Regions from separate parts of the Lysinibacillus sp. NPDC098008 genome, predicted to be linked through region 1. Evidence: predicted binding sites of a transcription regulator. Region 1 holds the regulator's gene; the other holds the start of a gene.

What was found. The regulator CtsR, encoded in region 1, represses protease genes until heat stress. The targets are predictions, from matches to a motif close to ATGGTCAATAAAGGTCAAACA.
Region 2: the regulator CtsR is predicted to act here: its motif matches at 12,194-12,214, upstream of ACIQVU_RS04415 (ATP-dependent Clp protease ATP-binding subunit).

Annotation. Positions count from the first base shown of each region.
Region 1 covers NZ_JBIWBA010000026.1:57-15,121, forward strand. Annotated here, with positions in the region: gene ispD (2-C-methyl-D-erythritol 4-phosphate cytidylyltransferase) at 81-776, opposite strand; gene ACIQVU_RS17490 (PIN/TRAM domain-containing protein) at 788-1,873, opposite strand; gene radA (DNA repair protein RadA) at 2,121-3,497, opposite strand; gene ACIQVU_RS17500 (ATP-dependent Clp protease ATP-binding subunit) at 3,588-6,032, opposite strand; gene mcsB (protein-arginine kinase McsB) at 6,022-7,134, opposite strand; gene ACIQVU_RS17510 (UvrB/UvrC motif-containing protein) at 7,131-7,673, opposite strand; gene ACIQVU_RS17515 (CtsR family transcriptional regulator) at 7,687-8,157, opposite strand; gene ACIQVU_RS17520 (magnetosome magnetite crystal formation protein family) at 8,415-8,720, opposite strand; gene ACIQVU_RS17525 (class I SAM-dependent methyltransferase) at 8,848-9,531, shown strand; gene corA (magnesium/cobalt transporter CorA) at 9,564-10,526, shown strand; gene ACIQVU_RS17535 (hypothetical protein) at 10,577-10,786, opposite strand; gene ACIQVU_RS17540 (protoglobin domain-containing protein) at 11,049-12,359, shown strand; gene ACIQVU_RS17545 (acyl-CoA thioesterase) at 12,406-12,885, opposite strand; gene ACIQVU_RS17550 (aldehyde dehydrogenase family protein) at 12,954-14,381, opposite strand; gene ACIQVU_RS17555 (DUF4003 family protein) at 14,424-15,065, opposite strand, start outside.
Region 2 covers NZ_JBIWBA010000002.1:415,544-430,608, reverse strand. Annotated here, with positions in the region: partial or broken gene ltrA (group II intron reverse transcriptase/maturase) at 1-1,257, shown strand, start outside; partial or broken gene addA (helicase-exonuclease AddAB subunit AddA) at 1,369-3,726, shown strand; gene ACIQVU_RS04460 (DUF418 domain-containing protein) at 3,812-4,978, shown strand; gene ACIQVU_RS04455 (fumarylacetoacetate hydrolase family protein) at 5,104-6,006, shown strand; gene ACIQVU_RS04450 (YisL family protein) at 6,237-6,602, shown strand; gene ACIQVU_RS04445 (alpha-amylase family glycosyl hydrolase) at 6,790-8,259, shown strand; gene ACIQVU_RS04440 (DegV family protein) at 8,305-9,162, opposite strand; gene ACIQVU_RS04435 (Cof-type HAD-IIB family hydrolase) at 9,212-10,021, opposite strand; gene ACIQVU_RS04430 (prolyl oligopeptidase family serine peptidase) at 10,143-10,907, shown strand; gene ACIQVU_RS04425 (metal-sulfur cluster assembly factor) at 10,961-11,269, shown strand; gene ACIQVU_RS04420 (Crp/Fnr family transcriptional regulator) at 11,323-12,009, opposite strand; gene ACIQVU_RS04415 (ATP-dependent Clp protease ATP-binding subunit) at 12,278-14,404, shown strand; gene ACIQVU_RS04410 (YjzD family protein) at 14,454-14,648, opposite strand; gene ACIQVU_RS04405 (beta-ketoacyl-ACP synthase III) at 14,959-15,065, shown strand, end outside.

The DNA.
Region 1 (15,065 bases):
CGAGAGTGAACCTCTCGATGGCTTTTGTCTACAGTCTGAATCTCATTAGCCAATGTTGCTAATGAGATTTTCTTCACCTATTATTTGTTTACTTCCAAAGCACGCTTACGCAAAATAGCCTCTCCAAAAAGTAAATCCTCTTGCGTTGTCATTTTGACATTTTCATAGCTACTTTCCACAATATGCACTGCATATCCTAGTCGTTCAACAAGCATTGCTTCGTCTGTACCAAGGAAGCCAACCTTTTCAGCAACATCCTCTGCCTCAACAATTAAATCGTATTGGAAAGCTTGTGGTGTTTGAATCATCCATAAACTATCACGATCCACAGTTTCCTCAATCACACCATCTCGAACCTTTTTCATTGTATCCTTTGCTCGCACACCTGCGATAGCTGCACCATATATGTGTGCGCTTTGAACAAGATTGGCAATAATATTATGTGTAATAAAAGGGCGTGCTGCATCATGGACAAGCACAATATCAACCTGCTCCATCTCCTTCATACAGGAATGCACGGAATGCTGTCGCTCCGCACCTCCATCAGGTAAGCCTTTAACCTTTGTAATACTATATTGCTGTAGCATTGCTTGAATATATGCACGCTCCTCTGGTTTCACAGCTAACCAAATACCTGTGCAACAAGGGTCCTGCTGAAACACCTCTAGCGTGTGTATAAGAATTGGCTTCTCTAAAAGCTTTAAAAATAATTTATTTTGTCCTGCTCCCATACGCTTGCCGCTGCCAGCTGCAGGTAAGACTACTTCATATTGCATACCTTCACATCCTAATCGTCCTTTGGCTTCGCAAATATCATTCGACCTGCTGATGTTTGCAGCACACTTGTTACTGTTACTGTAATTGCCTGTCCAATATAGCTACGTCCACCCTCCACAACAATCATCGTTCCATCATCTAAATAAGCAACGCCTTGATTGTGCTCTTTTCCATCTTTAATAACGACAACCTGCATATCCTCACCAGGAATAACTACAGGCTTTACAGCATTTGCTAAATCATTAATATTTAATACCTTCACATGATGTAATTCGCACACTTTATTAAGGTTAAAATCATTTGTAACGATTTGTGTATCATTGCCCATTTTTTTCGCCAGTCGTACTAGCTTTAAATCTACCTCTTGTACATCCTCAAAATCTTCATCTGTAATTTCAACCTTTGTCTTACGTTCATCCTGTAATTTTTTTAAAATATCTAAGCCACGACGACCTCTTGTGCGCTTTAATGTATCAGACGAATCCGCAATATGCTGTAGCTCTGTTAATACAAACTGAGGCACAACTAAAATACCCTCAATAAAGCCTGTTTCCGAAATATCTGCAATGCGACCATCGATAATAACGCTTGTATCTAGCAGTTTATAGCTGCCTTTCACTTCTGGCACTTCAGCCTCTTCAATAGCCTTTTTCTTTGTATTAGCGCCACGTAATGTAAAAAGCTGTATCAATTCATCTCTTTTTCTAAAACCTATGCGGAAGCCTAAATACCCTAATACAAATGATAAAATAAGCGGTATTATTTCTGTAATAAAAGGAATTTGTATACTGTCTATAGCAAAGCCTAAAAAATAAGCTACAATTAATCCAATGATTAAACCTAGTGTCCCAAATAATAAATCTCCAATTGGCACTTTAAATAGTACCTCTTCCATCCAGCCAATGAGCTTCACGAAATAATCAGAAAAGGCAAATGATAATGTAAATAACAAAAGTGCCCCTAATGCTACTGATACATAAGGATTATCTAGCCAAGGATTAGATGATAAATGAAGCAATTCGTATAATGGCGGTAAGAAAACAAGGCCTAATGCTCCTCCAATCAGTAAAAAGGCAATTTGCACAAATTTTTTCATAAGCTGTCACCTCCTATTGTTATTTAAGATTATACATAGTTTGTTGTAGAAAATCCTTTATAAGCTAAGCAAATTATCATTATTTTTAAACAATTAAAATACCTTTATGCAATTTGCCAAGCCCTATTTCAGGTAGATTCACAATACTATTTTCTAGGACGCTTATTTCTTTACTGGAGTTTCCGATTTTATGGTCAAAAATGAAAGAAAATACATGTTAGAATAATATCCAACATGCATAATTTCTTTATAGCTCCCTAAAGCACATATTTAAAGCATCCTTTATCGTTTCGACGCCTACAATTTCAATGCCCTGTGGAAAATCCCACCCACCGATATTAGATGCTGGAATAAAGGCTCGTTTAAAGCCAAGCTTCGCCGCTTCAATAACACGCTGTTCAATACGCGAAACACGGCGCACCTCCCCTGTCAAACCTACCTCACCAATAAAACAATCTGTTGCTCTTACTGCTTGATCCTTAAAGCTAGATACAATGCTTGTTAATACAGCTAAATCAATAGCAGGCTCATCTAATTTCACACCGCCAGCAACTTTAATATATGCATCTTGGGCTTGTAGCATGAGCCCCATACGCTTTTCAAGCACTGCCATCAATAGCTGCACTCGATTCTGGTCTACCCCTGTTGCCATACGCTTAGGATAGTTAAAGCTTGTAGGTGTTACTAGAGATTGAATTTCAACAAGGATTGGTCGCGTTCCTTCCATTGAGGCAACAATCGTAGAGCCCGCTGCGCCTTGTGAACGCTCCTGCAAAAATAGCTCAGAAGGGTTGAGCACTTCCTTTAAACCACCTTGCAGCATTTCAAATATAGCAATTTCATTGGTCGAGCCAAAGCGGTTTTTTTGACTTCGTAAAATACGATGATTATGATGCCTTTCCCCTTCAAAATACAGCACTGTATCCACCATATGCTCCAAGATTCGCGGCCCTGCAATTTGCCCCTCCTTTGTCACATGTCCCACTAAAAAGATAGCAATGCCCTTTGTTTTGGCTATGCGCATAAGCTCTGCTGTACATTCACGCACCTGCGACACACTCCCTGGTGCACTTGTCACCTCTGGATGAAAGACCGTCTGTATGGAATCGACAATAACAAATTTCGGCTGCACCTCATCAATCGTTTGATGTAAAAATTCAAGATTCGTTTCAGAATAGATATAAAGCTCTTGAGAAACTACTCCTAAACGTTCTGCTCGTAATTTTGTTTGACGAATCGATTCCTCTCCAGAAATATAAAGCACACGATGCTCCCTATTGGAGAGCAATGCAGAAACTTGCAGTAATAATGTAGACTTCCCAATCCCAGGGTCACCGCCAATTAATACTAGTGAGCCAGCTACAATTCCTCCACCTAAGACACGATTTAGTTCCCCCATCTCCGTTGCTACACGCGACTCTTCAGTAGCTTCAACCTGAATAATAGGCACTGCCTTTTGAGTAACTGTAGCGGAATGCTGAAATGCCCCACGTGGCCCTTTTGCAACAACCTCAACTTCTTCCACCATCTTATTCCATTCTCCACAGCCTGGACATCTGCCCATCCATTTAGCAGATTCATAGCCACAGCCTGAACAAACAAATTTTGTTTTTTTCTTTGCCAAGTTACGTTCACCTCGAATATTTGTTCTTATATAGTTATTGTACAGAAAAAAAGACAGCTTGGCACTTAAAGCCTCACTGTCTTAGAAAATTTATTTAGAAGTAGAAACCTCTTCTTTTTTCTTAACAATAAACTCGTTATTCACATAGTCAATAACAACATGATCTCCTTTTTCTACATTACCTTTCAGTAATTCTTCCGATAATCGGTCTTCTACTTGTTTTTGTAATGCACGACGTAGTGGACGAGCACCGTATTGAGGGTCATAGCCTTCCTCAGCAATTTTTTCAAGCGCTGCATCTGTTAGCTCTAACGAAATATCCTGCTCTTTCAAGCGTTTTGTTAATGCATTGCCCATCATTGCAATAATTTCTTTTAAATGCTCTTTTTCTAATGAGTGGAAAACAATCATCTCATCGATACGGTTTAAGAATTCTGGACGGAATGCCTTTTTCAGCTCTTCCAGCATTGTCCCCTTCATATCTTTATGCTTCGTATCTGTGCCGCCTACATTGAAGCCAAGGCTCTTTTGATATTTCAATGCATCTGCACCAACGTTTGAAGTCATAATTACCACTGTATTACGGAAATCAACTGTACGTCCCTTTGAATCTGTTAAGCGTCCATCCTCAAGCACTTGCAATAGAATATTGAAAACATCAGGATGTGCCTTTTCAATTTCATCTAGCAATACAACAGAATATGGTTTACGACGAACTTTTTCTGTTAGCTGACCGCCATCATCAAAGCCTACATAGCCTGGAGGTGAACCAACTAAGCGTGAAGTCGAATGCTTCTCCATATATTCAGACATATCGACGCGAATCATTGCATCCTCATCACCAAACATCACTTCAGCAAGCGCTCTTGCTAGCTCTGTTTTACCAACCCCTGTTGGTCCTAAGAAGATGAATGAGCCAATTGGACGTTTAGGGTCTTTTAAGCCCGCTCTTGCACGGCGAATCGCACGAGAAATAGCTTCTACTGCTTCTCCTTGCCCCACAACACGTTTGTGTAACTCTTCTTCAAGATTTAATAATTTCGAAGATTCCTCAGAGGCAATTTTCGACACTGGGATTCCTGTCCACATCGATACAACTGCCGCTACATCATCTACAGTTACTTGTGATTCAGCTTTGCCCTGCTCTTCTTTCCAATTTTTTCGCGTTGCTTCAATTTCATCTTTTAGCTTTTGCTCTGTATCTCTTAACGCTGCCGCCTTTTCAAATTCTTGACCCGATACAGCTGCATTCTTTTCAGAACGAACATTTTCAAGCTTATCTTCAAGCGCTTTTAAATTTGGTGGTACTGCAAAAGAACGTAGGCGTACTTTAGAACCAGCCTCATCAATTAAGTCAATCGCTTTATCTGGTAAGAAGCGGTCTGAAATATAACGATCACTCATTTTAGCTGCCGCTTCAATTGCTTCATCCGTAATTTTCACACGGTGATGTGCCTCATAGCGATCACGTAAGCCTTGAATAATTTGAATCGCCTCTTCTACAGACGGTTCATCCACTTGGATTGGTTGGAAACGACGCTCTAATGCGGCATCCTTTTCGATATATTTACGGTATTCATCTAATGTTGTTGCACCGATACATTGCAGTTCACCACGAGCTAATGACGGCTTTAAAATATTCGATGCATCTATTGCACCTTCTGCACCACCTGCACCAATTAATGTATGCAATTCATCGATAAATAAAATAATATTGCCAGCCTGGCGAATTTCATCCATCACTTTTTTCAAGCGGTCTTCAAATTCACCACGATATTTTGTACCTGCAACAACTGTCCCCATATCCAATGTCATCACACGTTTATCTCGTAAAGTTTCTGGCACTTCATTATTAATAATTTGCTGTGCCAGCCCTTCAGCAATAGCTGTTTTACCAACACCTGGCTCACCAATTAATACAGGGTTATTTTTTGTACGGCGTGATAGCACTTCAATTACGCGTGTAATTTCCTTGCTTCGGCCAATAACAGGGTCTAAAGAGCCTTCGCGTGCAATTTGCGTTAAATCACGTGCCAAGCTATCTAATGTTGGTGTATTTGCTGCTTGCGTCGCTTGCTGTCCAGATTGTGCATTATCATTATTGCCTAATAACAATAATACTTGCTGACGTGCTTTATTTAAGCCTACACCTGCATTATTTAAGACACGAGCTGCTACACCCTCGCCTTCACGTATAAGCGCTAATAATAAATGCTCTGTCCCAATATAGGAATGACCTAATTTACGTGATTCATCAACTGAAAGTTCAATAACCTTTTTAGCGCGTGGTGTATAGTGAACAATCGGTCCAACATCCTCTTTACCTTTGCCAACTAATTCTTCAATTCCCGCTTCAATTCTTTGAGGACTAATATCAATAGCTTCCAACGCTTTTGCAGCAATACCGCCGCCTTCACGTATAAGCCCCAATAAAATATGCTCTGTCCCAATGGATTCGTGCTTCCAACGAATAGCCTCTTCCTGAGCAAGCTGTAATACTTTTTGCGCGCGTTGTGTAAAACGATTAAACATCATATAAATCCTCTCCTTTTCCACCATTCATAGGCTTATTCGTATATTGTTGAGCTAACAGTGCTTCTCGCAGCATTTTCGCTCGTACACGGTCGCGTTCAGCAGGTGGTAGTGCCTCACCTGCATAATGTTGTAAAAATGCTGGTTGCATACTTACAACACATTCATTTAAAGCTGTTGCTGAAATCCCTTTAATCAACTGTAAATCTACACCTAAACGGACATTGGATAGACAAGTTGCTGCCTCCTCACTTGTTAAAATCCTTGCATGTGTAAGTGTTCCTAAAGCTCGATAAACTCGATCCTCTAAGGCAAGGTTTGCCTTTTCCATCAACTTACCTCTTGCATGCCGTTCTTTTTGTATAATTTTTTCAGCAACACTTTGTATATCTGCTAAAATATCCTCTTCTGTCTTGCCAAGTGTAATTTGGTTAGACACTTGATAAACATTTCCTAAATTTTCGCTTCCTTCACCATATATGCCTCTTACCGTCATACCTAGACGTGTCATGGCATTAATAATTTGATTCATCTGCCCAGTTAGTGTAAGCGCAGGTAGATGCATCATCACGGATGCTCGAAGCCCCGTACCAATATTGGTTGGACAGCTTGTTAAATAACCAAAGGTATCTCGAAATGCATATGGTAAAGATTTTTCTAAAATACGATCAATTTTATTTGCCTGTTCATAGGCACGTTGAAGCTGAAAACTTGCTGTCATACACTGGATGCGTAAATGGTCCTCTTCATTCACCATAATGCTAACGGATTCATCTTCAGAGAGAAGAATGGAGCCCACCTTCTCCTTTTTAGCAAGCTGTGGACTAATTAAATGCTTCTCGACAAGAATTTGACGTTGCAATGGTGTTAAATCTTTTATTGCAAAATATGCATAATCATGTTGAAGATTTGAGCTATCGCTTATAGCATGTGTAACTGCTTGCTCCACCTGTAATGCCTCGTTCTCAGAGAAAACAAGTGGGAAGCGATAACCATCTAAATTTCGAGCAAGGCGAATTCGTGTGCTAATGACAATATCTGAATAATCGTCCTCAACACGCATCCACGTTGGGGTCGCACGCTCTAAAAACGATTCAATCATCATGACACATCACCACCTTCAAATTGTAGTTGCTTCTCAAGCTCCTTCACTTCATCTCGAAGCTTTGCTGCCTCTTCAAATTGCTCCTCATCTACGGCTAATTTCATCCGTTTTCGAATATCTTCAATTTGCTTTTTAATAACATATACATTGCTATGTGCGCCGGGCATTTTCCCAATATGTTGTGGGCCTGCCTGTATACGATTAAAAAGCTTCGGTAAATGCTCGTTAAAGGCGTCATAACAGCTTGGGCAGCCAAATTTACCTTCTTTTAAAAATTGCTTATAGGTAAAGCCACATTGTGGGCAAGTTTGCTGTGGTGGTGGCGTCTGCTGCTTTTCCCCCACCTTCTGCCATGTCGGTGAGCCAAACCAGTTAGACAATAGCTGTTGAATGGAGATAGGCTCTTGTTTAAATTCTGCATGAAATGGATGGAATTGTGAGGCGCAGACGTCACAATAATGGTGCTCCACCTTTTGCCCATTTTGAACTTGTGTTACAGTAACTGTTGCATTACGTTGTTGACAATGTTCGCATATCATTTCCATCACCTCACTATTTTTGTTGTTCGTATTTTATTGTTGTCAGCATCGCTCGTAAGATTTTAGCCCGAATGCTATCTCTTAACGGAAGATGTAAATCAATTGTTGAGCGATCAATTGCTGCTAACATTAATTTCGCTTCTCGTTTTGAAATTACCTGCTCATCAATAAGCCGATAAATTAAATCTTCTGCCATCGTTTGCGATGCTCCATCCTCAATTTGCTTAAGAACATCGTCAATCAAATCAATATGTGAATTCGCACGGACACGTAAAATTCGAATGTATCCACCACCACCACGTTTGCTCTCAACAAGGTAACCCCGCTCAGCAGTAAATCTTGTGTTAATAACATAATTTATTTGTGACGGTACACATTGAAATTTATCAGCAATTTCACTACGCTTTATTTCAATATGCCCTTCTCCACCTAATTCAAGTACCTGCTTTAAGTAACCTTCTATGATGTCTGATATATTACGCATTTTAGGAATACACCTCGCTTACTTCACTGACTTTGACTATCTTTGACTTTCTTTGAGTATATTATACAAAACGCTTGAAAATAATTGCAATTAATTCGCCTATAGAAAATAAAAAAAGCTGCTCAAGCGCTTTACAATGCAGAATTTTAGCTACTATTACATATGCTTGATCAATTATTCGTACATATAATGTACCCTTTTTGGCTATCAAAAAAACGCAAGCATATGCAACTAGCATATACTTGCGCTTATAAAAATTATACCCAACGACCTACAATTGGATAACGCCAAGGCTCATCAGACAAGGCTTTTACAATACCGATAATTGGTACAATAAATACCATAATACCGAAAATAATTAAAAACGGTAAGCCTATTAAGACAAAGCTTAATACACCAGCAATGGTTAGTAACACAGCCATCACAATTTGGAACAACAATGCCTGAATGGAAATAGCCTTTACTTCCTCATCTGAGCTAATTAGGAAAAAGATAATCGGTACTAACCATGGCGCAAAAAATGCACTTGCGTGTATGATGACTTTAGACCATTTACTCTCCATACTATATATCAATCCTTTCTTGATGCTTTATTTATGTTTTTATGTACTACTATCTACGGAACTATACCCTTAATAGTTTCATATTAAATAAGAATTTTAAAATTTTTTTGAGAGGTAGTGATAGAAAATGGAATTTAACAGCACATTAGCAAATGAATATGAAAAAGGGATTCGACGTACACTCCCAAGCTATGATGCAATGCTTCGTTTAATACAAACCTTTTACTACTCTGCATTACCTGAAAAAGCTGAGCTATTAATTGTAGGAGCAGGAAGCGGCAACGAAATTTTACAGCTTGCTGAACAAAGACCTCATTGGTCCTTTGTTGGCATTGATCCATCTGAATCTATGCTTCATGTGGCAAAGGAACGTTTGAAATCTTTATCAAATGCAATATCATTCCATCAAGGTACAATACTCAACACCACATTACCTTCCATGCAGTATGATGCAGCTAGCTGTGTACTCGTCCTTCACTTTATTCAGGACTATAAAGAAAAGCTAACTACATTAACAGCAATAGCACATTATTTAAAGCCTGGCGCACCATTTGTTCTTGTTTCAAAGTATGGACAACAAGGTACAGTAGAAACAGAGCTACAATTTGATTTATGGCGTGCCTATTGGTTACAGCATACAAAGCTATCTGCCAAAGATGTAGCAGAGATGGAAAAATCCATCCGTGCTCTATCATTTATGAGGGAGGAAGAGATTGTAACATTGCTTCAGCAAGCAGGCTTTACAAAACCTTCTAGATTTTTTGCCACTACTTTATTTGGTGGTTGGGTATGCTTTAAAGAGGAACATTAAAATTTCATAGTTAAAAACTTGAGGTGAATGCTGTGATACGCACCATTGGAATTACAAAACAACAACAATTACTTAAAGACTTCCCGCTGGAGGTCATCCGACAACAAGAGTTTGAATGGTATTGGGTTGATTTTAATTGCCCTACCATTGAGGAAGAATCATTATTAGAAACATTCTTTCATTTCCATCCACTCGCTATTGAAGATTGCTTACTGCGGTTACAGCGTCCAAAGCTTGACTTTTATGACGACTTTCATTTTTTTGTTATTCATCGACTCAATGAAGAAACATTAGCTGCTGAGGAGGTCAATATTTTCACTTCCAATAAATTCATTGTGACATTCCATAAAAATCCTGCTCCTGAAATCGATAAGGTGCAAAAGATGATGGAACAACAGTCAAAAAACTGGGAACGTGGAACAATTTACTTAACATATCAAACAATCGATAAAATCGTTGATAGTTATTTCCCACTTGTTTATAAAATTGAGGATCACTTAAATGCACTTGAAGACGAGCTTACATATCAAAGCAATGTAAATGCCATGAAGATTGTCTTTGAATTCCGCAGTGACTTGCTCGATTTAAGACGTACTATTTTACCAATGCGTGACCTTTTATATCGGGTATTGAATTCTTATCGATTTTCACTAGATAAATCTGAGAGAGCTTATTTTGGAGATATCTACGATCATCTACTTAAACTAACAGAGATGGTGGAATCTAATCGAGAGCTGACTGCGGATATGCGTGATAGTTATATGGCTATGAGCTCAAGTCGCATGAACGGCATTATGATGACACTAACCATTGTTTCAACAATCTTTATCCCTTTAACATTTATTGCTGGCGTTTATGGCATGAATTTTGATAATATGCCTGAGCTACATGGGCGATATAGCTACTTTATTGTACTTGGTATTATGATTATTACCGCAATCTTAATGCTCATTGTCTTTAAGCTAAAAGGCTGGTTTAAATTATTTAAACCTTAAAAATTAAAAAGTCTGCTCGTTTTTGTTTTAACGAGCAGACTCATAATACACTAGTATGGACCACGGTCATCAATTTTATTTTCACCCTGCTGTGGGAATAAAAAGTATGCTAGCACTCCTGACCCTAATGTTGCGCAAATCGTAATTAATAATTGCTCAACGTCTGGTACTTCAGCATAATAGTTACGCAGCATATAAACAGAGCCGATTGCTACAATAACCATCACTGGAATAACAAATTTAAAACGCTTTTTCTCCATAAAATACCTCCTCCAATCTTTTTTATATACCGTTCTACTACCATAAACAGTTCGTATTTTACAGGTTTCCCATACTAAATTCAAATTTCCTTTGCTGGCAATATAAACAAATAGGCAAGTAAAAAAATAAAGAAATAAACCAAATTTATAACCAAATATCCAACAAAAAATAGTAAAATAGATTTAATACCATATGTTGATAAATGACAAAAGTATATTTGATGTTTAATTATTATAGATATTAAGAATGGAGCAATCAATAATGAGTTGGTTTACAAAAAATAGTAGTCCAAGCTACTCAGTTGTTTTAACGCCTGAAAATTTTAAGGGGACTGTACAATTGGAGGTTTCCAACCATCCAATTCTTCAAAAACAATTACAGCTTTTAAATTTAACAATTGAGGATTTAGCGATTATTAAGCAATTACAGCCATTAGCAAAAGACTTGATTCCAACAATGGTGGAGCAATTTTACGCAGCGATTAGTTTAAGTCAAGATTTACTTGATATTATTAATCGAACATCCCATATTGATCGTTTAAAAATTACACTTCATAAGCATTTAAGTGATATTTTTGAAAGCCATATTAACAGCGCTTACATTCATGAACGAAAAGCTATTGCCGAGGCTCACGTTCGAATTGGCTTGCAATCAAAATGGTATATTGCATCCTTCCAATCACTCACTACCACATTTGCAAATTTTGTGAATGACCTTGATATTTCAAAGCATGATGCAATCCGTGCTATTAATGCTTTTAGTAAAATTATTAATTTAGAGCAGCAGCTTGTTATCGAGGCATATGAAAAAGAAGAAGAGCGTATTCGCAAAGCGGCAGATGAAATGAAGCATGCCCTTGTCACAACTATTCAAAGTACGGCTGAGGAGTTGAACTCGATTAGTGAGGAAACAGCAGCCTCATTATTAGTGATTTCCTCTCAAACAGATGATATTGCAGTGGCAACAAAGCAGGGCTTAAACTTCGTTGCAGATACACAGGAAAAGTCAAGACGTGGGCAACAACAGTTGCAAGAACAAAATAATTTAATACAAGTTATTTTACAAAGCGTTAATAGCCTTGACGTGACAATGACCCAGCTGCGTACATCCTCTCAAAAGATTTCTGAAATTGTTGGGCTTGTCACAGGCATTGCCGATCAAACAAATCTATTAGCCTTAAACGCATCTATTGAAGCGGCTCGTGCAGGAGAACATGGCAAAGGCTTCGCAGTTGTAGCAGAGGAAGTTCGCAAGCTTGCAGAAGAAACAAAAAATGCCGTACAAAATGTTTCGCATCTTATTAAAGAAACTGAAAGCAATATTACAACAATGTCGAATTCTGTGCTAAATGTTGATGAAAAAATTCAACATAGTGTTGCTACCCAAGGAAATTTATCGAAATCGTTTAATGATATTGCTGACGCTGTCGCAGGTATTCAACAGCAATATATGAATACATCGAGGGATATTTCAACGATTTCTAATTTAATTACTGAGCTATCACAAGGGGCTACACTTGTTTCTTCATCATCTGATTCACTGATTAATGTAGTCAATGAACTAAATATCTAGCAAAAAAAGGGGAACATCACTATTGTCAGTGAAGTTCCCTTTCTATTTAATGAGGCAAAGCACGCTTTTGTTTACGGTGCTCGCGTCTTGCTGGCCCTGTTTCAAATAAGCGCTTCTCCTCATCTGTTTCAGGATAAATAGCAGGCACTGGTGTTGGTTTTCCTTTTTCGTCTACTGCCACCATCGTTACAAATGATTCTGTTGTTAGCTTTTCTTCTCCCGTTTCTATATTGCGAGAAATAACGCGCACATAAACCTCCATGGAAGAACGTCCAGTAGAAGATACAATACTTTCTATTTCAAGAATATCTCCTACATGTGCTGCGGATAAAAAGTCAACTGAATCAATTGAAGCTGTTACTACCTGTCCTTTTGCATGCTTCATTGCTGTAATAGCAGCAATTTCATCAATATAGGCTAACACTCTTCCACCAAAAATGGAGTTGTGGTAATTTGTATCTGGAGGTAATACGAGACGTGATTGAACCGTACGTGATTGGCTCATGGGTACAGCGTTGTTTGTCATAGTTCTAGTAACTCCCCTTCATGTATGTTCTGTCGTCATCGTATCGCAGAAAAAGTGCTGATGCAAATTTAGAACGACTTTTTTATCGTAACAAATTTCATATCTGTCATTTCCTCAATCGCCCATTTAATACCTTCGCGTCCATAACCACTCATCTTTACACCGCCGTACGGCATATTGTCTACCCTAAAGGTTGGAATATCATTAATAATGACAGCACCTGCCTGTAGCTCCTCTGCCGCGTATAGAGCGTCTGATAGTATATTCGTGTAAATTCCTGCATTTAAGCCAAGGTCTGAGTTATTAACAAGTCGAATAGCGTCGTCTAATGTTTCATATGAAACAATTGACACGATTGGTGCGAATGTTTCCTGACAAATAATTTTCATATCCGCCTTTACATTTGTCATAACAGTTGGCGTTAAAGTACGCTCCGTAAAGACACCACCTGTTGCCATAACAGCACCTTGTGCTTGAGCCTCCTCAATCCATTCCTTTATTCGTTCAATCTCGTTTGGATGGATCATGGCACTAACATCCGTATTTTTATCGAATGGATCACCTACGACAAGCTTTTTAGTTTCTTCTACAAACGCTTTTGTAAATTCATCAATAATCGAGGCGTGTACATAAATGCGCTGTAATGAAATACATACTTGTCCGGCAAAGTTAAATGCCCCACCTACACAGCGTTTAATAACTTTATCGATTGGTGTCGATGGTTCAACAATTACTGCTGCGTTGGAGCCAAGCTCTAATGTTACCTTCCGCAAGCCTACTTTTTCTTTTATACCTAAGCCAACCTTACCGCTACCTGTAAATGTTACCTTTTTAACATATGGATGTGTAATAAGCATATCACTTAATTCACCACCACTGCCTGTCACTATTTGTAACGCACCATCTGGTAAGCCTGCCTCTTTAAAAATCTCTGCCATTGTCAGGGCACTTAATGGCGTTTGTGTCGCTGGCTTTAACACAACTGTATTCCCTACTGCAAATGCTGGACCTAATTTATGCGCTACTAAATTAAATGGAAAATTAAATGGCGTAATAGCTGAAATAACACCTAATGGCTCTCGCTTTGTCCAGCCAATATAATCTCCTGCTCCCGGTGCTGCATCCATTGGTACAGTTTCACCTTTCGCTTGCTTAGCACCTTCTGCCGCAAATTGATATGTTGCAATGGTACGTTCAACTTCAGCTAATCCTGCCGTTAAAGGTTTCCCTGCCTCTAATGCTAAAATCTCTGCAAACTCCTCTTTGCGTTGTCGCATAATGTCGACTACTCTATATAATATTTCGGCACGCTCATAGGCTGTTGTCTTTTTAAATGTTTGAAATGTCCGTTGTGCACCTTCGATAGCTCTCTCCACATCTTGAATGGATGCCTTTGCTACGTGGGCAACAACATCTCCACTATATGGAGATATTAGCTTATAGCTATCCTCCGTAGCCTGCCATTGACCATCTATCCATAGTTTTGTTTCCTTCATCTTTCCATGCACCTCCAAATAATCAAGTTCTTCTTTATTTTATCATGAAGAACTAGAATTAGATGCTATGGCGGCTGCACTAACTGCTGCCATCATCGCTGCTTGCTGTGCCTGAATTAATAATTCTATGGAGGCCATCATTGTCATCGACAACGATTGTTGTACATTTGCTATATCGTAAATAGCAATTTGCACAGCCATAAAGAGCACGAACTCACGATGCCATTTTAATAATTTTAAACTCTTTAATTCATGGTACAAGTCAATAATATCCTGAAGCTGTGTTTGATTAAGATCAAGTATTGCTAAAAATCCAAGTAGAGGGTAATGCATAGTCTTTACTTTTGTCTGTTGTTTTTTGAATGTATCACGGATCGCTACAACGCTTGCTACTAGCTGATGATCATATTGCGGAGATAGCAGCGTTAAAACTTGTGAAAGCCATTGCAGGTCATTACCAGTTGTAAATCTATATGTTCGTAATTCTTTATAGTAACGATTCATTGTATCTGCGCGTAGCTCAATATCGTCAGATGGACTGCTCAATAAAATCGCATAAGGAATGTCCTCATAAGATGTTAAAAATGGATGATGCTTACGAATTGCATCAAATAAAGCTCTAGCCTTTTGAGCATGCGTCTTTTTCTCATATTCGTTCTCCGTTAAAAACTGTGCACCAATAAA
Region 2 (15,065 bases), on a different contig from region 1:
CGATAACATTAATCATCAAGTGCTCATCAATATTTTGCGTAAACGAATCAAAGATGAAAAGTTTATTCGTCTTATGTGGAAATTCCTAAAAGCAGGATTCGTTGAAGATTGGCGATTTCAGAAAACGTACAGTGGAACTCCACAGGGCGGAATTATCAGTCCATTACTCGCAAATATTTATTTAAATGAATTTGATGAATATGTCGAAAATGAATTAAAACCTTCATTTGACTTAGGAGAACCAAAAAAGCGCAAACGAAATACAGAATACCGAAAATATGATATGCGTAACCAACGTTTGCATAAAAAGATTAATGCGACAGAAGATGAAAATTTACGACAACAGATGATTGAAGAATATAAGGCGAATAAAAAAATATTGCTTGATATACCGTACTATGAACCAAATACCGATACGTATAAAGCAATGAAATATGTGCGTTATGCAGATGATTTTATTGTTGGTGTAAATGGTAGTAAAGAGGATTGTGACCGCTTAAAACAAGCAATGAAAGACTTCTTGAAAGACTGTTTACAACTCGAATTATCAGAAGAAAAAACACTCATTACACATAATACAAAGTTTGCAAGATTTTTAAGCTACGATATTTCGATTAGCCATGATTTAAGTATGGCGAAAGACAAAAACGGTGTAGTAAAACGTAAATATAAAGGATATGTACAATTACGCATTCCTAAAGGAACGATTGAAAAAGTAATTGTGAAAAATAAAATGGTCAAAGATATTGATGCGAAACAATGGGATATGTTGCATCGACCTAGATTAGTTGGACTTTCTGCTTTAGAAATCATCGAAACATATAATGCAGAACTGCGTGGCTTGTATAATTATTATGCGCTAGCAGAAAATGTAGGTGAAAAAATGTGGCAATTGCGCTATGTGATGGAATATAGCTGTCTGAAAACACTTGCGAATAAATACAAATCCACAGTTTCAAAAATGAAGGTTAAGTTTAGGCAAGGCAAGTACTGGGGAGTGAAGTATGAAACAAAGCAAGGGGAAAGAATAGCCTATTTCTATAAAGATGGTTTTGAAAAGAAGAAAGAAATCTTCCAATCAGAAATAGACCAACTACCAAATTTATATGTATATCAAGACAGAAATGATTTAGAAAAACGACTTAGTGCAAAACAATGCGAATTATATGGAGACAGTCAGGCTCGATACTCGCTAAACAAAGAAAAACACTAGTCGTATGTGATAAATGTCATAAAGAAATTCATAAACAAAGATAGATTTGTTATAAGTGGAGAGCCGTATACTCTGAGAGGAGTACGTACGGTTCGGGGAGGGGTTCTCGGAAACCTACTACAGCAATGTAGCAAGGCGCTGGGTTCCTACTCTACTATCGATTCCGTTTAGCTGAACCAAAGCTTTTTATGCGAAAATATAGTGAATTTGTGGACATGCCTACAGAAACGGGGATGCGTATCGACTTAAACGCAAATTTCCGAAGTCGTAAAGAGGTGCTCAATGCTACAAATTATATTTTTGCACAAATAATGAGTGAGCGTGTTGGCGAAATTTTATACGATGATAATGCATCATTAAAGCCAGCAGCACCTTATGATCATCAGGAAATTCCTGTTGAGCTTGCAGTGCTGCATCCTCCACAGGAGGAGGATGCAGAAGAGGCTGAGGAAATTACAAATGTGGCTACTGAGCTAGAGGAGCTTAAAAAGTCACAGTATGAGGCACGCTTTATTATTAAGCGTATCCAGCAAATGATGGCAGAGGGTACAACTGTTTATGATACAAAAACAAAGACAGAGCGGCCGTTGAAATATAGTGATATTGTCATTTTAATGCGCTCAATGACATGGTCGACTGATTTAGTGGAGGAATTTAAGCTGGCAGGTATCCCGTTATATGCGGAGTCCTCCAAAGGTTATTTTGATGCACTTGAAGTAATGATTATGTTAAATGTGCTAAAGATTGTTGACAATCCCTATCAAGATATTCCATTAGCTTCTGTTTTGCGTGCGCCTTTTGTTGGCTTAACAGAAAATGAGCTAGCTAAAATTCGTTTAGCTGACCCTAAAGTGCCTTTTTATGATGCATTACGACAGTTTATTCGCAGTGAGGGGCATGGTGTACAGACTATTACGTTTGAGAAACTACAACGTTTTATGTTAGCTTTTGAGAATTGGCGAGATTTAGCACGCCGTGGCTCATTATCAGATTTAATTTGGAAGATTTATTTAGATACCCATTATTATGAAATGGTTGGCGCGATGCCAAATGGCAAGCAGCGGCAGGCGAATTTACGTATCTTACATGATCGTGCATTAATGTACGAGCAAACGGCCTTTCGAGGATTATTCCGCTTTTTACGCTTTATTGACCGAATGCGTACACGTGGAGATGATTTAGGGACAGCCAAATCCATTGGTGAAAAGGATGATGTTGTACGACTTGTAACCATTCACTCTTCAAAAGGATTGGAATATCCAGTAGTCTTTGTAGCAGGAATGGGACGTCCATTTAATAAGATGGATTTTCATCAGCCGTATTTATTTGACCAAGATTTTGGCTTAGCTGTAAAGGCGATTGATCCAGACAATCGGATTATGTATACATCACTGCCTTTTTTAGCATTAAAGGAGAAAAAGGAGCTTGAAATGCGCGCAGAGGAAATGCGTGTTTTATATGTAGCGATGACACGTGCCAAGGAACGGCTCATTTTAGTAGGTTCCGTGAAAAATTGGGATAAAACACGTGATCGCTGGCAGGAGGCACAAAGCTTGCCACTAGATGCACCGCTACAGGAATATTTGCGTGCTAGAGCTAATAGTTATTTGGATTGGATTGGACCAGCCGTGGCAAGGCATGCGGATTTTGCCTCAGTCGCTACATCCTCATATAAGGCATTGGAGAATCATTCACATTGGTCGGTACAAGCGATTGATACAAGCCAGTATTCATATGAAATAGAGGTATTAGAGGATGAGGTAGAGCAGCTGCTGGCAATGCCAGAAGATCAGGCATTATTATCTGAAATAACGACACGCTTTCAAGCACAATATGCCTATCAAAAATCAACAAGAAAACGCTCAAAAACATCTGTTAGTGAAATTAAACGCTTAGAAAATTTACAGCGTCAGGAAGAGCCTGAATTTTACTTTGCAGCACCTGCTAAGCAGACTACGACTTCCATTGCACCACGACCATCATTTTTACAGGAGCAGCAGCTAACTGGTGCTGAGATAGGGACGGCTGTCCATACAGTTATGCAGCACGTTCCGCAGCATGGCTTCCATCATCTTGAGGACGTGAAAAGCTTTGTGGCGGATTTAGTGGCAAAACAGCTTTTAACAGAAGCTGAGGGAGCAATTGTTCCAATAGCAAAGGTTTTTCATTTCTTTACTACGGATATTGGGCAACGCTTTCAGCAGGCAAAGCAAATACGGAGGGAGATGCCGTTTACAATTAGTCGAGTCGACGAAGATGGCGATGCGCAAATTGTGCAGGGGATTATTGATTGCTTATTTGAGGATCAGTATGGTCATTGGGTGTTACTCGATTATAAAACGGACCGTATTCAACCGCATTTTGCTAAGGAGCCTGCACTCTCAAAAGAAATGCTAGAGCGTTATGCGGTGCAGCTTCGTGTTTATAGCGAGGCAATTGAAGCAATTTTGCATATAACAGTAAGTGATAAAATATTATATTTATTTGATAATGGACAAACCGTACAGGCATAAAAAGATGTAGGGAGGATACAAGCAGAGCGCTCTAGCTATTGGCTCTGCTTGTGTCATTGTTTAGATGACAGAGGAGGTTTATTTTGTGGAGTTAAAACCAACAATGTTGCAGGAACGAATTGCAGCATTAGATATTTTACGTGGTGTTAGCTTGGTAGGTATTTTACTCGTAAATATGTTTGCTTTTTATTTACCGATGCCCCATATTGATTTGGCATCGTGGTTTACTGCACCATCTGATATTGTTTGGCAGCAAAACTTAGATATTTATGTGCAAGGTAGTTTTTATCCATTATTTGCAATGCTATTTGGGTATGGACTTGCAATGCAATGGCAAAAGGCACAGAACCGCGCACAAAACTTTTATACACTAGGGCTTCGAAGGCTTGCCATATTATTTGCTTTTGGTGTTATCCATGCTGTGCTCATTTGGTGGGGCGATATTTTAATGATGTATGCCTTTTGTGGTGTTTTTTTAGTGCTTTTACTACAATTACGTCCTATTTGGTTAATATCCATTGCTTTTATCATTAATGGTCTTATGCAAGCTGTGATGCTGTTTGCTCTAGGCTTTCTGACTGTTAATGGAGAGGTGGATAATTATTTAAATATTGTAGCTGTCGAAAATGCTATTACGGCTTATGGTACAGGCAGTTGGGGAGATGCCTTGCTGCAGCGCTTAACAGATTTATCTGTTCAAGCAGGAATAGGAATGTGGTTTATGGCATTGTTCACCATCTTACCATATATGCTAGTTGGTGCAGCTGCCTCAAAGTGGCAGCTTGTAGAACGAGCAAAAGAACAAAAATGGCTATGGCTAACACTCGCAATAGCTGGTTTGGCTATTGGAATTGCTGTTAAAAGTTTACCGATTATGTTTACACGTACGTATTTATTTGATTATTTGAAGGTGTACATAGGTGGTCCAGTGCTTTCAGTGGGCTATGCGGCTGTGATTGTCTTGCTATGCTTAGCGCCAGTTGTACCAAAGCTGCTTCGACCTTTTGCAAATATTGGACGTATGTCGTTAACAATGTATATTATGCAATCTATTATTGGCACTTGCCTATTCTATCAATTTGGCTTTGGCTGGTATGGGAAGGTTAGCGTTGCTACAGGTGTATTAATTGCCACTGGGATTATTATCGTGCAAATGATTATAGCTGAAATTTGGTTATCGAAATGGAAGCAAGGACCGTTAGAGGCACTATGGCGTAAATTAATCTATAGACAAAAAGTGAAAATGCATTAATATATGTTATTTCCTATGCATAATCTATGAAGAATATAGCAACTTATAAAATTATTGTCGCAAAAATAAAGCAATTTCTATCATATTGTTGTATTATGTAGAAAAAAGAAGGAGCTCTTAAAATCATGAAAATTTTATCATTCAAATTAGGTGGACATGTAAGCTTTGGACCAAAAGTAAAAAAAGAAGAAGCGGTATGGGATGTACTGGCTATTCAAAATGAACTTCAAGTTCTCCCTTCTTTTTCAAGTTCAATTGTAGATGGCGTAGCTTTAGGCTTTGATTTCGTTGAACAGATTCGTAAATTAGTAGAGGCAGCTGAAAAATCAGATCGCGCTGATAGTTTCAAGCATGAATTCACAGAGATTGAATGGCTTTCACCAATTCCACGTACACCGAAAAATATTATGTGTGTTGGTAAAAACTACAATGAGCATGCAAAGGAAATGGGTGCAGAGGCAGCACCAACGGAGTTAATGGTATTTACAAAATCACCAACTGCTATTGCAGCAGATGAGCAAACATTATCAATTCATGCTGAGCTTTCCTCAAAAATGGATTATGAGGGTGAGCTTGCAGTTGTTATTGGTAAGCGTGGTAAAAATATTCCAAAAAACTTAGCCTATGATTATGTATTTGGCTATACAATTGCTAATGATATAACAGCTCGTGACCTACAGGAAAAGCATCAACAATTTTTCCTAGGAAAAAGCCTAGATGGCACATGCCCTCTTGGACCATATCTTGTGACGAAGGATGAGATTCCAAATCCACAAGATTTAACAGTTGTAACAAAGGTGAATGACGAAGTACGTCAAAATGGCTCTACAAAGGATATGATATTCTCTGTTGAAACATTAGTATCGATTTTATCTCAACATGTGACATTAGAGCCAGGCGATGTTATTTTAACAGGTACGCCAGCAGGAGTAGGTAAAGGCATGAACCCGCCTCAATTCTTAAAGGCTGGGGATACAGTAAAAGTATCTATCCAAGGCATTGGTACATTAGTCAATCATTTTGAATAGAAGCATAAATCCGCGTGAGTACAATACTCCGCGGATTTTTATATGGACAACTTTATATGAGAATTTTAATATAGTAATATTAAAATTGACTGATTATGAGCGAAGCAAGTAAAAAAGGAAGTGTTGGTCTATTTGTTCGTCTATTTTGTGAACGCTATTGTAACATTTGAAACCCTTTCCACCGCATGGTAGGATAGAGTTTGATAGAAAAAGAATGAGGTGGGACAAACATGAGCTTTTTAACAAGCCAAACACATTTGCATATTACTACGTGGGTAGTGGCGATTGTTATCTTTTTAATTGCAGCGCTTATGGGCAAGCAATCAAAAGGCTTACATATGGCATTACGTCTATTCTACGTATTAATTATCATCACAGGTGCAGCATTATTTTTCAAATATCAGGCGGCTGACCCAATGCTGTATGGTCTGAAATTTTTATTTGGTATTTTAGTAATTGGTATGATGGAAATGGTATTAGTGCGTCAAAAGAAAAATAAACCAACAGGGATTTTTTGGATTTTATTTGCAGTATTCTTATTTATTACACTGTTCCTAGGTTTTAAATTACCAATGAACTTTAATTTCCTAGCATAATAATTAGTAAAAGTCGTGAGTTGCTTACTTCACGGCTTTTATTTTGGTTAAAAAGAGCAATATTTAGACTGACACCTTTTTGCCGTAATTCATTTTGCAATTGTGGAAAATCTTTTGAAATGATAGCGACGTGCCAGTGTTATTTGGTAAAATGACGATGGATTGGTTTGAAAGAGAGGGAATAATAGTGAAATTCAAGAAGTGGATAAGTGCAACAGCTGCATCACTTTTATTAGCAACTTCATTCATAAGTCTAGCACCAGTAGCCTATGCGGATGAAGCAGCAACAAAATCGATTGCGGAAGAAAGTATCTTTGATTTACTCGTTGACCGTTTCTTTAATGGTTCAGGCTCAAACGATTTTGATACAAATACGAAAGACCCTGAAGAATTTGCAGGCGGCGATTTTACAGGCTTACAAGATAAATTGAATTTTATCGGTGAAATGGGCTATACCATTGTTTCAATTGGCCCTATTTTTTCAACAGAAAAATATGATGGTTCATTGCCAACAAGCTATACAACACTTGAACGTCATTTTGGGACATCAGAGGAATTCCAAAGTGTTGTAGAGGCTTACAAAGCAAAAAATATGTCTATGATGGTAGATTTTCCGCTTAATAATGTTAGTCCAAATCATGAATGGGTAAAGGATGCAACAAAGGCTGACTGGATTGCTTCGACTAATAATGGACAAGTACAGTGGGATTTAACGAATAAAGATGTGCAAGATGCACTTATACAAGCAGCAACTGAATTTGTGTCTTCATATAATATTGGTGGTATACGTTTAACTAATATTGCTGAGGCTGACACAGCGTTTATTAATGCAATGATAGCAGCTTTGAAAGAAACAAAATCATCCCTTTATGTCATTAGTAATGAAGAAAGTGATGCGAATTTTGATGCAGCTTTCTCACAAGCAACGGCAGATATTTATCGTAATATCTTTAAAAATGTTGATATGGATTCATCGAAGCTAATGGAGCCATTTACAGGGGATAAGCCTGTCCAAATTATGATTGATTCATTGGACACACACCGTTTTACATTTGATTCTGCAAATGAAAATATGTTTCCGCCTACACGTTTAAAAATGGCAATGGGAGCTTTATTTATGTTGCCGGGGATTCCTGTTGTGCAATATGGTACTGAAATTGCTATGAATGGGGAAACAAAGCCCGATACACACCAGCTCTATAACTTTAAAACAGATACGGAGTTGATTGATTATATTAAAAATGTTCAATCATTACGCAATCAATCGGCTACTTTACGTAAAGGTGATTTTGAGGTTATTACAAATGAAGATGGTCTGCTTGTTTTTACACGTACATCAGATGAAGAGCAATGGGTTATTATGGTCAACAATACAGGTGCAACACAGCGCGTTGATTTAACACCTGAACAACTTGGCGAAGGTAAAATGTTAAACGGGATTTTACACGAGGAAAAGGTTCGTTTAAATGAAAAAGAGGTATATCCTGTTATTTTAGACAGAGAAATGGTCGAGATTTATCAGGTTCGTAATGATAGTGGCTTTAATATTCCGTATATGATTGCACTTGGCTTAGTATGGGTAATCTTTATTGGCTTTATCGTTATTATTATTAAGCGAGGAAAAGTACGTCGTCAAGCGACAGATACACATGCATAAAAAAGGCATGTTAGGTATAAGAATGATGCCTAACATGCTTTTTCATTAGCCTTGATAGTCTTTATTTGTAAAGAAGATGGCAATCGTGCCTGGCCCTACATGTGAACCAATAACAGAACCAATCATTGTAACTTGAATAGCCTTAGGTGAAAAACGTTCCTGAATAGCTGCTTTTACTTCATTAGCAAAGGCTATATCATCACTATGGCTAATGCCAATAATTTTATCCGTAAAGCTGCCACCACGCTCTTGCATAATATCTAACATACGTGCAAGTGCTTTTTTTCGGCCACGTGATTTCTCAATTGGTACAAGCTTGCCATCCTCTACATTTAGAATAGGTTTAATGCTAAGCAGTCCGCCTAAAAATGCACTTGCCTTTGATAAACGGCCACCCTTTGCTAGGTAGTCTAAATCTTCTACTGTAAATAAATGCTCTATCTGAGGGGCAAGTGCAGTAATTTTTGCCTCCATCTCCTCTAAGGTAGCTCCTGCGTTGCGTAGATGAACAGCCTCTTCCACCACAAGACCATGTCCTAGGGAAGCACATTTAGAGTCGATAATCGTTAGCTTTAATGACGGATATTCCTCCAGCAATTGCTTGCGAATCATTTGAGCGGTGCTATAGGTGCCTGAGAGTTCTGATGAAAAGGCGATATAGATTCCTTCTTCATTGTTTTTAGCAAGGCTTTCAAAGTGCTGTAAAAAAAGCTCTGGTGATACTTGTGATGTCTTTGGATGTGCACCATGCCGTATAGCATCATAAATTTCTTTTGAATCGATGGAAAGAACATCTTCATATTCTTGGTTGTTCAATTGCACTCGTAAAGGGAATAGCACAACATCATTTTCCTCATAGTAGGACTTTGGTAAATCACAGCCACTATCTGTAAATATTTTCATTTCTTGTCCCCCTCGTTTTCAACATCTTTAACTTGAACTTACTACTTCACTATGATAATTTCAAGCGCTCCATGAGTATTTTTGCAATACCATCATCATTATTTGTTGAAGTGATCTCATTTGCAATATTTTTAAGACTTGAAATACCATTGCCCATTGCCACACCAAGTCCAGCATATTCAATCATTTCTAAATCATTATCTTCATCACCAAATGCGATAATGCGCTCACGTGGAATGCCTAAATCCTTTGCCACATGTGCAATACCTACCGCTTTATTTAAGCCACGACGTACGATTTCAATAATATGCAGCGGTGCACCCCAGCGACGGTGTTCAATCACCTCTGCATGGACAGCTTGTAAATGATCACGGATAATCGCTGAATTGGCTTCATTTGCTTGAATGAGCAAGCTTGTTGGATTTTCTTGAAGGTGTGTATATAAATCGCCAAGTGTAATTTTAGGATTTCCCATATTAAAAATATTTAAGATACGATCATTTTCTGTGTGTACATAAATATCATCTTTTACCTCAGCGATAATGTTTTCATATTCATAATGATGAATGGAATCTACAACATCATGTACAACACTTAAGTCAATCGGTGTGTGCATATGCTGCCAAGATATATTTTTGGGATGATGAACATAAGCACCATTAAAATTGACAATAGGTGTTGAGAGCCCAAGCTCGTGATAGTAAATATCACTTGCGCGATATGGGCGACCTGTTGCAATCATTACTTGATGCCCTTTTTCCTTTGCCTGCAATAATGTTTTTTTCGTTTGCGCTGAAATTTGTTGCTGGTCTGTTAATAATGTACCATCTAGGTCTAATACGATTAAATGCGGTTTCATAGCTTGTTGCCCCTTTCCTATAGTTTGAATAGTATCGTTTTGCGGTGCATTCGTCAAAATTTTGTCACGTAGAAAAAAGTTTGTTACCATAAAGATGAGATAAAAGTTGGGAGTGACAAAAATGTTTGTAGAAAAAGAAGTGTGGGGCAATATTCCTTTATTGCATATACATACAGAGCATATGAATGAAGAAACCCCAGTAGTTATTTTTTTACATGGCTTTATGAGTGCAAAAGAACATAATCTACACTATGCGTATCAATTAGTGCATAAAGGGGTGCGTGTCCTATTACCAGATGCAAAATTTCACGGTGACCGCAGCGAAGGCCTAACAGAAATACAAATGAATTTAAAGTTTTGGGAGATTGTTTTAAATTCTATTCATGAAGTGGAGCAATTATATAATGACTTACAGCAAAAAAATTTATTGGCAAGTCATCAAATTGGTATTGCTGGTACTTCAATGGGGGGAATTGTCACTTCAGGCTGCCTTAAATTATATGATTGGATTCAAACGGCTGCAATATGCATGGGTGCACCTAGCTTTATAAAATTAGGGGAGTATCAATTGCAGCAATTTACGAAAAATGGTGTGAATTGGCCAATGTCAGAGGAGGAAGTGCAAAAAACAAATGAGCTGCTGGCAGTATATGATGTTAGCTTAACACCCGAAAAATTTGCGGGGCGTCCTGTATTGTTTTGGCATGGAAAGCTAGATAAAACTGTACCTTTTGATGAAACGTATAAATTTTATGAAACATTACGGGAATACTATAAAGCACACCCTGATGATTTAAAGTTTTTGGTAAGTAATAAAGCAGGACATGCTGTTTCGCGAGATGGTATGCTAGCAGTAACAGAATGGCTTGCACAGCATTTGGCATAAGAGGATGCATCTGCTATGATAAGGTTAACACTATGATGGAAGGAGAAATAATGATGGATCAAGATATGAAGGATAGCATGTTAGGTGCATTAGAAAATGTAATTGACCCTGAGCTTGGAATTGATATTGTCAACTTAGGTTTAGTATATGATGTAGATTTAGACGAGGAGGGGGTAGCAACTGTTACAATGACATTAACATCAATGGGCTGCCCGCTTGGACCCGTTATTGTCGATCAAGTCAATACAGCATTAGGTGAGCTACCAGAAGTAAAAAGCACAAATGTCAATATCGTCTGGAATCCGCCTTGGTCAAAAGACAAAATGTCACGCTATGCCAAAATGGCATTAGGTGTGCGCTAATACACAAAAAATCCCTGCTTACATTGATAAGCAGGGATTTTACATGTAACGAATTAATCAATACGGCATATTTGTAATGGACAATTTTCACAAGCAATTTCATTTTTTAAAAATTGTAAATTATGGATTGTAATAAAGCCTTTATCAAAAGTAATAATATCGTGTTTTTTTAAATCATTTAGCATACGGTTAATCATTTCACGGCTTGTCGCACATAAATTGGCAATCTCCGTATTGGTTAGTTGAAAATCAATAAAAATTGAACCATTTTCTAAAGGCTTACCATACGTATTGGAAAAGCGGATAAGCGTTGAAAATAAAGCACCTTTTTTCCCATTTAGTAATAAATCACGTAAGCGGCTCTGATGTTTTAAATTTTCTGTTTGTAGCCATTTCATATACGCGACCATTAAAGTAGGTTGTTCCTCTAGCAGATGCTCCAGTGATTGGCGGCTTAGTACATACAATGTAGAAGGTTCTAAAACCTTTGCAGTCATGGAATTATAAACAAGATTACAAAATAATGACCCTTCACCAATAATGCTATCAGGACCACAAATACGAACAGTTAATTCCTTACCACTTTCGGTTTCCTGACTAATCGAAATAGTACCTGTTTTAATGTAATAGATTTCTTGCGCTCGCTCACCCTCTAGAAAAATTTTGCTTCCTTTATTGATCTTAATAAAAACACCATGCTTTTGAAAAAGACTTTTAATGTTTTCAAACATATTATCCATTAACACCATATCTCCAACACATCGCTTTCTTTTTGTAATAAATGGCTATTATTACAAAAGGATAGTGGATTTCGATATTAAAACATAGAAACATACTATTATTATAACGTAAATTTCCATTTTCAAGTGTAAAAATTTTTGAGCGATTTCTTTGCGAATACGGCTTATCTGATGTAAAATAAAGTTAGTCAAAAAAGGTCAAACTTTTTAAAAGAATAGCAATGGGTATAGAAGGTATGTAAAACATAATGAAGAAGGAGTGCTAGCTATGCAATTTCAGCAAACAGATAATCAAAAACCGTTAGAGCAATTTGGACGAAATTTAATTGAAGAAATTAAAAACGGCAAAATGGACCCTGTTATTGGGCGTGATGAGGAAATTCGTAATGTTATTCGTATTTTAACGCGCAAAACGAAAAATAATCCTGTTTTAATTGGTGAGCCGGGTGTTGGGAAAACAGCGATCGTCGAGGGTTTAGCACAGCGTATCGTGAAGGGCGATGTGCCAGAAGGCTTGAAAGAATGTGTGCTATATGAGCTAGATATGAGTGCATTAATTGCGGGTGCAAGTTATCGTGGCCAATTTGAAGAGCGCCTAAAGGGTGTTTTAAAGGAAGTAAAGGAATCAGAGGGGCGCATTATTTTATTTATTGATGAAATCCATACAATTGTAGGGGCTGGGAAAACAGATGGTGCGATGGATGCGGGGAATATGCTAAAGCCAATGCTAGCACGTGGTGAGCTACATTGTATTGGTGCGACAACATTGGATGAATATCGTATGTATATTGAAAAAGACCCTGCATTAGAGCGACGCTTCCAGCAGGTGCTTGTACGTGAGCCATCTATCGAGGATACAGTGTCAATTTTACGTGGCTTAAAGGAGCGCTTTGAACTGCATCATGCTGTTCGTATTCATGATAGAGCAATTGTAGCTGCGGCAGAGCTATCGAATCGTTATATTACCGAACGGTTTTTACCAGATAAAGCGATTGATTTAATCGATGAAGCCTGTGCCATGATTCGTACAGAAATTGACTCGATGCCACAGGAATTAGATGCAGTAACGCGTCGTATTATGCAGCTTGAAATTGAAGAGCAAGCATTGCGCAAGGAAAAAGATGAGGCAAGTAAAAAACGTCTTGAACAACTGCGTGAGGAATTAACAATGTTAAAAGAGTCCTCTGAGGGCATGCGACAACAATGGGAAGCAGAGAAAGAAATGCTGCATGATATTCAGAAAAAACGCGAAACATTGGATAAATATCGTCGCGATTTAGATGAAGCGGAAGGAAAATATGACTTAAATAAGGCTGCTGAATTACGACATGGTAAAATTCCAACATTGGAAAAAGAAATTCAAACATTGGAGCAGCAATTAGAGAAGGGTGCAGAATCACGTATTTTACGTGAAGAAGTAACAGCTGATGAAATTGCTGCAATCGTTTCACGTTGGACAGGCATTCCTGTGACAAAATTAGTGGAGGGTGAGCGTGAAAAGCTATTGCGTTTAAAAGATACACTGCATGAGCGTGTAGTTGGGCAAGACACAGCCGTTCAATTAGTAACAGAGGCTGTATGGCGCGCACGAGCAGGCATTAAAGACCCGCATCGTCCAATTGGTAGCTTTTTATTCCTAGGTCCAACTGGTGTTGGTAAAACAGAGCTAGCAAAAGCACTTGCTGCACAATTATTTGATTCAGAGGATCATTTTATTCGCATTGATATGAGTGAGTATATGGAAAAACATAGTGTATCTCGTCTTGTCGGTGCACCTCCCGGCTATATTGGCTATGAAGAAGGTGGGCAATTAACAGAGGCTGTGCGTCGCAATCCTTATGCTGTTGTCTTACTAGATGAAATCGAAAAGGCACATCCAGATGTAGCCAATATTTTATTGCAAATTTTAGATGATGGGCGCATTACGGATAGCCAAGGGCGTATGGTGAACTTTACTAATACTGTTGTGATTTTAACATCTAATATTGGCTCTAATTATTTAATGGAGGCAAAAGAGGGTGATGCAACAGTTGAAGATTTAGTAATGGCTGCACTGCGCCAGCATTTTAAACCAGAGCTATTAAATCGTATGGATGATATTATCTTGTTCCATGCCTTATCTGACCAGCATTTTACAGCCATTGCTTGGAAATACGTTGAACAATTAATTCAACGTGTGGCAGAGCAGGACATTACATTGGCTGTTGATCAAGCTGTCATTGACTGGGTTGTAGAGCAAGGAGCGGATGCTCAATTTGGTGCAAGACCATTAAAACGCTTTGTACAGCGACATATTGAAACTGCTGTGGCAAAAGAGCTGCTACGTGGTGAGGTGTTGCCAGGAGAAACATTGCATATAGCCCTACATGATGGGAAAGTAGTGGTGGAAAAATAACAGAAAAAACCTGTTTCGCATAACGCGGAACAGGTTTTTTCTAGCTGAATTAATGATGGTCAGCAGCTTCTGGTGTAGGCTCGTTTGGAATAATTGCTCCAATAACAAAGATAAGAATGGAGAATACAACAGAAACGATTGCGCCTGTTTGAAAATCAAATGGTACACCAAGTACAGAGCTGACTACATAGTTTAACATGGAAACCAGTAGGAATGACCATATGAACGTTACGATATATTGCATTAATTTCACCTCAAACGAACTTTTTTCAATTATAAAGTTTAACTCATATTCATTATCATATCATAACATAAATCGAAAAAAAATGAACCTTTTATGAATTTGTCACAATTATGAGGCGTTGCTCAAAATAGGAGGACTTTGCTCAAAAGTAGGGGAATATCGCTTAATATATAGTAAGGTTTCCTTTACAGTTACAAAAATTTTACTAAAACATAATAATCATAAATCATCTTGCACCCTTGCTTTACTATGCGTTATAATTATGACCAGTTACTAATAATTGATAGTAAGAAAGCTGAGGGGTTGCTAGATGAACGCTGGTATAATAGGAATTGGTAAATACGTTCCTGAGAAGGTCGTAACAAATTTTGATTTAGAAAAAATAATGGACACTTCGGATGAATGGATTCGCACACG